DNA from 2 places in the Acidovorax sp. T1 genome. Region 2 is predicted to be linked to the other one. Evidence: predicted binding sites of a transcription regulator. Region 2 holds the regulator's gene; the other holds the start of a gene.

Region 1 (4,414 bases), 220 kb from region 2:
TTCGCCGGGCAGGTAGCAGTTGGCCGCGCTGTTGTCGCAGCAGCCGCCCGACTGGTGGAACATCAGATCGGGCCCGTGTTTGGCTTGCAGAAAGGCCACCAGCTCCAGCGCGGCGGGGGTGGCGATGACTTTATCGACCATAGGGTGTCTCCAGCGTGCGATGCAAAAACAAACGCGGCAAGTTGGAACAACGAGCCGCGTCAGTAGAAACGTTTCCCGCGGTTCACAAACCGTCCCTGGCCAGGCGTCTCCGTCGCAGACAGTGGCAGCGCCACGGCAAGACGGAGCAACGACGCCAGGGGCGGTTTTTGGACCGCCACCCCCCATCAGAAGAAGCCGAGCTTGTTTTCTGAGTAGCTCACCAAGAGGTTCTTGGTTTGCTGGTAGTGGTTCAGCATCATCTTGTGGTTCTCACGCCCGATGCCCGATTCCTTGTAGCCGCCAAACGCCGCGTGCGCCGGGTAGGCGTGGTAGCAGTTGGTCCACACGCGCCCGGCCTTGATCGCGCGGCCCATGCGGTAGGCCACGTTGCCGTTGCGGCTCCACACGCCTGCGCCCAGGCCGTACAGCGTGTCATTGGCAATTTCCAGCGCCTCGGCTTCGTCCTTGAAGGTGGTCACGGCCAGCACGGGGCCGAATATTTCTTCCTGGAAGATGCGCATCTTGTTGTGGCCCTTGAACAGCGTGGGCTGCACGTAGTAGCCGCCTTCCAGATCGCCACCCAGGTGCGCCTGGCCGCCACCGGCCAGCACTTCGGCGCCTTCCTGCTTGCCCAGGTCGAGGTAGCTCAGGATCTTGGTGAGCTGCTCCTTGCTGGCTTGCGCGCCCATCATGCTGTCGGTATCCAGCGGGTTCTGGTGCTTGATGGCGGCCACGCGCTTGAGCACGCGCTCCATGAACTTGTCGTAGATCGATTCTTGAATGATGGCGCGGCTGGGGCAAGTGCAGACCTCGCCCTGGTTGAAGGCGAACAGCACCAGGCCTTCGATGGCTTTGTCCAGAAACGCATCGTCCTTGTCCATGATGTCGGCAAAGAACACATTGGGGCTCTTGCCGCCCAGCTCCAGCGTGGCGGGGATCAGGTTGTTGGCGGCGGCCTGCGCAATCACGCGGCCCGTGCTGGTCGATCCGGTGAAGGCGATCTTGGCAATGCGCTTGCTGGTGGCCAGCGGCATGCCTGCCTCGCGGCCATAGCCGTTGACGATGTTCAGCACGCCGGGCGGCAGCAGGTCGGCAATCAGCTCGGCCAGGATCAGGATGGAGATGGGGGTGGACTCCGCCGGCTTGAGCACCACGCAGTTGCCGGCGCCCAGGGCGGGGGCCAGCTTCCAGGCGGCCATCAGGATGGGGAAATTCCAGGGGATGATCTGGCCGACCACGCCCAGTGGCTCGTGCAGGTGGTAGGCCACGGTGTCGCTATCGATCTCGCTGATGCCGCCCTCTTGTGCGCGAATGGCGCCCGCGAAATAGCGGAAGTGGTCCACGGTCAGCGGGATGTCGGCGTTCAGCGTCTCGCGGATCGCCTTGCCGTTGTCCACGGTTTCGGCGTAGGCCAGCAGCTCCAGGTTCTGCTCGATGCGATCGGCAATTTTCAGCAGGATGTTGCCGCGCGTGGCGGCGTCGGTCTTGCCCCAGGCGTCGGCGGCGGCGTGCGCAGCGTCCAGCGCCAGTTCGATGTCTTCGGCGGTGGAGCGGGCTGCCTGGGTGTAGACCTTGCCGTTGACCGGCGAGATGACATCAAAGTATTGGCCCTTGACCGGGGGCACGAATTTGCCCCCGATGAAGTTGTTGTACTGGGGCTTGTAGGCGATCTTGGCGCCAGCGGCGCCGGGGGCTGCGTAAACGGTCATGGTGTGTTGTCTCCTGCGATGGTTGTGTGTATCGGGCGGGCCTCATGGGGCCTGTCCGATACCAACCCCCTACTCAAAACCCATGCCAGCTGGCCAAGGCGCGCGGCGTGTTGATTTCATTGGGATTTTTCTGCCAACCAGGGGCTCACCTGTCGCCGTGGGCCCGCCGTGCTGTGCCGTACCGCAACACCTGTCACGAAATGGAACAGTTGGCGCAAACCTGGCGCCCGCGCCCTTGCCCCCGGCGTTGCTGCCCGCCATACTCGTCCCATACCCACAAGCAGGCCATCCTGAGCCTGTACGGAGACAAAGCGTGCGCCCCAACACTTCCCCCGTCGCCTTGCGACAGGCCCGCCAGCATCTGCTGGACTCTGGCCAGTGCCCCAGCGGCCTGGTGGACGAGCGCCTGGCGCGCTCCTGGTCGCGCAGTATGGCGGCGGGCCTGGTGCCCACCGGGCGGCCCCAGGCCATCGACCACCCCAGCAGCGGCACCCTGCGCCATGTGCTGGCCAGCAACCCCGAGCTGCTGGCGCATTCGCGGCCGGTGATGGAGTACCTGTTTGAGCAGGTGCGCCACAGCCAGAGCGTGGTGGTGCTGGCCGACCGGCGCGGCATGCTCATGCACACCCTGGGCGACCCCTACTTTGTGGACAAGGCCGAGCGCGTGGCGCTGACCAGCGGTGCATCCTGGCACGAGGCCCACCGGGGCACCAACGCCATCGGTACGGCCCTGGCCGAGGCCTGCGCGGTCGAGGTGCATGGCGGCGAGCATTTTCTGGAGCGCAACAGCTTTCTCACCTGCGCGGCCTCGCCCATCCTGTCGGCCACGGGCGAGCTGCTGGGCATCCTCGACATCTCGGGCGACTACCGCAACGGCCACGCGCACACGCTGGGGCTGGTCAGTACGGCAGCGCGCATGATCGAAAACCGCCTGCTGGCCGCCACCTGCAAACGCAACATCCGCCTGCACCTGCACAGCGTGCCCGAGGGCATTGGCAGCGTGGCCGAAGGCATCGTGGCGGTGTCGGCCGACGGCTGGATCGTGGGCGCCAACCGCGTGGGCCTGGCGCAGCTGGGCCTGCACGCGGGCGACGTGGGCGCCACCTTGCTGGAGCGCGTGCTGGACGTGCGGCTGGGTGACCTGCTCTCGCACCACAAGCGCCGCCCCCAGCAGCCGCAGGCTTTGCGCACACCCCACGGCGGCTTGCTGTTTGCCCAGGTGCAGATGGATGCCGCCGCGTGGGTCACCCCGTCGCAGCCCGCCACGGCGGCCCGCGCCGCACCCACGCAGGACGCACTGGCGCTGCTGGACACCGGCGACGCCCGCTGGCGCGCTGCCGCCGACAAGGCCCGCCGCGTGGTGGGCAAGCCCATTGCGGTGCTGGTGCAGGGCGAATCGGGCGTGGGCAAGGAGGTGTTTGCGCGCGCGCTGCACGCCAGCGGCCCGCGCCGCGACGCACCGTTTGTGGCCATCAACTGCGCTGCCATCCCCGAGCACCTGATTGAGTCCGAACTCTTCGGCCACGTGGCGGGCGCCTTCACCGGCGCACGCAAGGAAGGCCACCTGGGCCGCCTGCGCGAGGCCCACGGCGGCACGCTGTTTCTCGACGAAATCGGCGACATGCCGCTGGCCCTGCAAACCCGCCTGCTGCGCGTGCTGCAAGAGCGCAGCGTGACGCCCGTGGGCGCCAGCAAGGCCGTGCCGGTGGACTTTGCACTGGTCTGCGCCACGCACAACCAGCTCATGCAGGCGGCAGAGCAGGGGCGCTTTCGGCAAGATTTGTACTACCGCATCAACGGCCTCACGGTGCAACTGCCCGCACTGCGCGAGCGCAGCGACTTTGTGGCGCTGCTGCAGCGCCTGCTGGCCGACCTGGGCACGGAACAGGGCCTGGGTTTTGAGGTGCAGGTGGCGCCCGACCTGTTGGCCCGCCTGGCCGCCTACCCCTGGCCCGGCAACCTGCGCCAGCTGGCCAACGTGCTGCGCACCGCCTGCGCCATGCTGGCCGAGGGCGAAGACACCCTGGGCTGGGAGCACATGCCCGACGACCTGGTGCAGGCGCTCACGGCGGCGCCCGCCAGCCCGCGCAGCGAAGCGGCAGCAGGCCCGGGTGCGGAGGGCCTGCCCGCCGCCCTCAGCCTGCAGCAACTCTCCACCGCAGCCATCGACCAGGCCTTGCAGGCCGCACGCGGCAACATGTCGCAAGCCGCTCGCCAGCTGGGCATCAGCCGGCAGACGCTGTACCGCAAGCTGGCTTCACGCACGCCTCAATAGCTACTATTTTTATAGCTTCTTGCGCTTTACTGTCAAGCGCTAGAGGCCAATTTCTTTCAAACTATTTGCTGAGATACGGCGCCAGATACCGCCCCGTGTGGCTGGCCGGGTTGGCCGCCAGTTCTTCGGGCGTGCCCACGCCCACCACGCTGCCGCCGCCCGCGCCGCCCTCGGGCCCCATGTCGATCAGCCAGTCGGCGGTTTTGATGACGTCGAGGTTGTGCTCGATGATGACGATGGTGTTGCCTGCGTCGCGCAGCTGGTGCAGCACCTTGAGCAGCAGGTCGAT
Region 2 (4,414 bases):
GCTATCGGGAATCGGTGGTGACCGATGATGTGTCGGGCGCCGTCATCGTTTACAACAACCTCACCGACGTGTTCACGGTCGATGGCCAGAAAAAGTCGGCCGCCAGCGTGCCGGGCGATGTACCCGCCCCGGGCGGCCGCGTGCGCGCCGTGCTGTCGCCGGCCAAGGAGCAGCCTGCCGGCGCTGTGGCCCCGGCCCCCGCGGCCAGCGGGCCGGTGCTGCGTCCCAGCAACTCGCTCGGTGGTGCAAGCAAGTGAGTGCTGTGACGGTGAATCAAGGTCAAGGCCCAGATACCCAGACGGGCAGCCGCCTGGAAGTCGAACACCTCGAAAAATCCTATGGCAGCCGCAAGGTCGTCAAGGACGTGTCGCTGGTCGTGCAAAAGGGCGAAGTGGTGGGCTTGCTTGGCCCCAATGGCGCTGGCAAGACCACCTCGTTTTACATGATCGTGGGGCTGGTGCGCTGCGATGGCGGTGATATCCGCATCGATGGCCATTCGGTGGCGAACATGCCCATCCACCGGCGTTCGCGCCTGGGGCTGTCCTATCTGCCGCAAGAGGCGTCGATCTTTCGCAAGCTGAACGTCGAAGAGAACGTGCGCGCCGTGCTGGAGCTGCAGCGCGGCGACGACGGCAAGCCCCTGCCCCGGGCCGAGATTGAAGCGCGTCTCACGGCCTTGCTGCAGGAGCTGCGCGTGGATCACCTGCGCGAATCACCGGCCCTGGCGCTGTCGGGCGGCGAACGCCGCCGGGTCGAGATCGCCCGCGCCCTGGCCACCCAGCCGCGCTTCATCCTGCTCGACGAGCCGTTTGCCGGCATCGACCCGATCGCGGTGATCGAGATCCAGCGGATCATTGGTTTTTTGAAGGCGCGCGGCATCGGCGTGCTGATCACCGACCACAACGTGCGCGAGACGCTGGGCATCTGCGACCACGCCTTCATCATCAGCGATGGCCGCGTGCTCGCCCAGGGCACGCCGGCCGAAATCGTTGACAACGCCGAGGTAAGACGCGTCTATCTCGGCGAGCACTTCAGGATGTGATGAAACCCGGCCTGTCTCTGCGCGTTTCGCAGCACCTGTCGCTCACGCCGCAGTTGCAACAATCCATCCGGCTGTTGCAGCTGTCCACACTCGAACTCTCGCAGGAAGTCGAGCAGATGCTTGACGAGAACCCGTTTCTGGAGCGCACCGCCGAAGAGGCGCCGCGCGAGGAGTTCGGCCTGGAAGCCGCCGACACCCCCGCGCAGGCCGACGACTACAGCGCCGATGATGCTATGTATTCAGGAGCTGCCAGCGCAAGCAGCACTAGCGCTGAAGGCCAAAATGATGCGGAAACCCCCAGCACCAGCGCGGACGAACCCGACTGGAGCGGCGACGGCACCGTGGAAATGGCGCCCAACGATGCCGAGTGGGGCGGTGATGCGCCCGCCCGCAACCGCAACGACTCCGAAGGCGACGAGGCCGATGCCACCGAGCTGGCGCGCTCGCACGAGTCCCTCACGTCGTTTCTGCACCGCCAGGCCCTGGCGCTGCGCCTGTCCGAGATCGACCGCGCCGCGCTGCGCTTCCTGATTGAATCGCTCAACGACGACGGCTACCTTGAAGAGCCGCTCCAAGAGCTGGCCACGGGCCTGGCTGGTGAGGGCAATCTCGAGCAGATCGACGAGCTGGTGCACCGTTTCACCGTGGCGCAGCGCCTGCTGCAAAGCCTGGAGCCCGTGGGCGTGGGCGCGCGCAACCTGGCCGAATGCCTGACGCTGCAGCTCAAGGCCCTGGCCGCCGACGAAGACAGCGGGATCGACCCCGGCACCGTGCAGACCGCCCTCTCCATCTGCCAGCAGCCGCTGGAGATGCTGGCGCGCCGCGACATCCGCCGCCTCACCCAGGCCTGTGGCGATGGCGAAGAGCGCACGCGCGCCGCCATGGCCCTGATTGCCCGGCTGGAGCCACGCCCCGGCCGCCGCTTTGCCGATGTGGAGCGCAACATCATCGTGCCCGACGTCATCGTGCGCAAAGCCGGCCGCGCCAATGGGCACAGCGGCCAGCACAACTTCATCGTGCAGCTCAACCCCGACGTGATGCCGCGCCTGCGTGTGCACGACATCTACGCCGGCGCGCTGCGCGGCCACAAGGGCGGCGAGGGCCACCAGGGCATGCAGCAGCGCCTGCAGGAGGCGCGCTGGTTCATCAAGAACATCCAGCAGCGCTTTGACACCATCCTGCGCGTCTCGCGCGCCATCGTCGAGCGGCAGAAAAACTTTTTCACCCACGGCGAGCTGGCCATGCGCCCGCTGGTGCTGCGCGACATCGCCGATGAGCTGGGCCTGCACGAGTCCACCATCAGCCGCGTGACCACCGCCAAGTACATGGCCACGCCGATCGGCACCTATGAGCTCAAATACTTCTTTGGCTCGGGCCTGGGCACCGAGACCGGCGGCAACGCCTCCAGCACGGCGGTGCGTGCGCTGATCAAGCAGTTCGTCGCCGCTGAAAACCCCGCCAAGCCGCTGTCCGACAGCCAGATCGCCGAGATGCTCAAGGAGCAGGGCATCGAGTGCGCGCGCCGCACCGTGGCCAAATACCGCGAGGCGCTCAAGATCGCGCCGGCCAACCTGCGCAAGGCTTTGTAGGCCCTTCGCTGGCGGGTGCGCGGGTTGTGCGCCCGTTGGTTGTTTTTTTGTTTCGTTGACCCTCTCACCCGCTTGTACGCCATGGCCCGCATTGTTTTCGACCTTCCCCCGCACTTCGGCTTTGCCACCGAGATGCAGATCTACATCAGCCACGTCAACCAGGGCGGGCACCTGGACAACGCACAGCTGCTCTCGCTGGTGTCCGAGGCGCGTGTGCGCTTCTTCCAGTCGCTGGGTTACCCCGAGGCGGATGTGGGCGGGCTGTCCATCGTGGTGGGAGACATCGTGGCGCAGTACCGGTCCGAGGGTTTTCACGGCGAGACCATGCGCGTGGAGATGGCGCCCGCAGACTTCAATCGCTATGGTTTCGACCTCGTCTTTCGAATGACTGAAAAGACGCAAGGCCGCGAGGTGGCGCGCGGCAAGACCGGCATCGTCTTCATCGGCAAGAGCGACCGCAAGGTGGCGCCGATTCCCGAATCCATCCGCCAGCTGCTGCGGGCCCGCGCGGGTGAGCCCGGTTTCCCCGCTGTGCCCGAGCGCGTATCTTCCCCATCGACATGAACCAACTCCAACTTTTTCTCCCCTGCGCCGCGGGCGTCGAGGGCTTTCTGGCCGACGAGGTGCATGGCATCACCGGCCTCACGGGGCAAGACCTGCTCACCGGCAGGGGCGGCGTGCTGCTGCGCGCGTCCTGGCGCGAGGCGCTGCTGTTGAACCTGCACAGCCGCCTGGCGCAACGCGTGCTGGTGCAGCTCGCGCACCGGCCCTATCGCTCCGAGAACGACCTGTACGCAGCCGCCAGCGACGTGGCCTGGGAGATCTGGTTCACCACGCGCCAGACCTTCAAGGTCGAGGTGACGGCGCAGCACAGCCCGCTGCAAAGCCTGAACTTCGCCGGCCTCAAGATCAAGGACGCGGTGGCCGACCGCTTTCGCGCCAAGAGCGGCGTGCGCCCCGACGTGAACACGCAGTGGCCCGACGTGCGCATCCACCTGCACCTGACCACCGAAGAGGCCACGATCTACATCGACACCTCGGGCGAGCCGCTGTTCAAGCGCGGCTGGCGCGAGGACAAGGGCGACGCGCCGCTCAAGGAAACCCTGGCCGCCGCCATGATCGCCGCCAGCGGCTGGGACCCCCTGGGCGACAACCCCGTGCCGCTGTACGACCCCTGCTGCGGCAGCGGCACCATTGCCATCGAGGCCGCGCAGATCGCCTGCCGCATCCCGGCGGGCATGCTGCGCCGCTTTGCGTTCGAGAAACTGCTGCCGTTCCAGGCGCATGTCTGGTCTGCTATTAAAAACGAAGCTGAAGGCGCAATCCAGGCAAGCGCTGTGCCCATATTTGGCAGTGATGTGGCCCACCGCATGGTCGATTTTGCCCAGCGCAATGCCGAGCGTGCCGGCGTGGCCGATGCCGTGCAGCTGCGCGGTGGCGACGCCCTGCAGCGCATGCCGCCCTGCGAGCAGCCCGGCGTGATGCTGCTCAACCCGCCCTACGGCGAGCGCATTGCCGCCGCCGGCACCGCCGGGCAAAACGCCAACGAACGCGCGGCCGAGCGCGCCCTGGGCGCCAGCGTGGGCCGCGAAGCCGCGCACACCGACGATGGCGGCGAGTTCTTCAGCCAGCTGGCCGCGCACTGGAAAAAGAACTACGCCGGCTGGCAGGCCTGGATGCTCACGCCCGACCTCAAGTTGCCCGGCAAGATGCGCCTGAAAGAATCGCGCCGCGTGCCCATGTGGAACGGCCCCATCGAGTGCCGCCTGTTTCGCTTCGACAT

What was found. Region 2 encodes sigma-54, which starts transcription at its own class of promoters, with help from an activator protein. Its sites were predicted from a motif close to TGGCANGNAANCTGCTTT; they were not measured.
Region 1: the regulator sigma-54 is predicted to act here: its motif matches at 1,969-1,986, upstream of exaC (acetaldehyde dehydrogenase ExaC).

The regions. Positions count from the first base shown of each region.
Region 1 covers NZ_CP021648.1:3,987,345-3,991,758, reverse strand. Annotated here, with positions in the region: gene CCX87_RS18500 (DUF779 domain-containing protein) at 1-141, opposite strand, end outside; gene exaC (acetaldehyde dehydrogenase ExaC) at 327-1,850, opposite strand; gene CCX87_RS18490 (sigma-54-dependent Fis family transcriptional regulator) at 2,164-4,125, shown strand; gene uvrA (excinuclease ABC subunit UvrA) at 4,187-4,414, opposite strand, start outside.
Region 2 covers NZ_CP021648.1:3,765,310-3,769,723, reverse strand. Annotated here, with positions in the region: gene lptA (lipopolysaccharide transport periplasmic protein LptA) at 1-257, shown strand, start outside; gene lptB (LPS export ABC transporter ATP-binding protein) at 269-1,042, shown strand; gene CCX87_RS17500 (RNA polymerase factor sigma-54) at 1,042-2,631, shown strand; gene CCX87_RS17495 (acyl-CoA thioesterase) at 2,713-3,195, shown strand; gene CCX87_RS17490 (THUMP domain-containing class I SAM-dependent RNA methyltransferase) at 3,192-4,414, shown strand, end outside.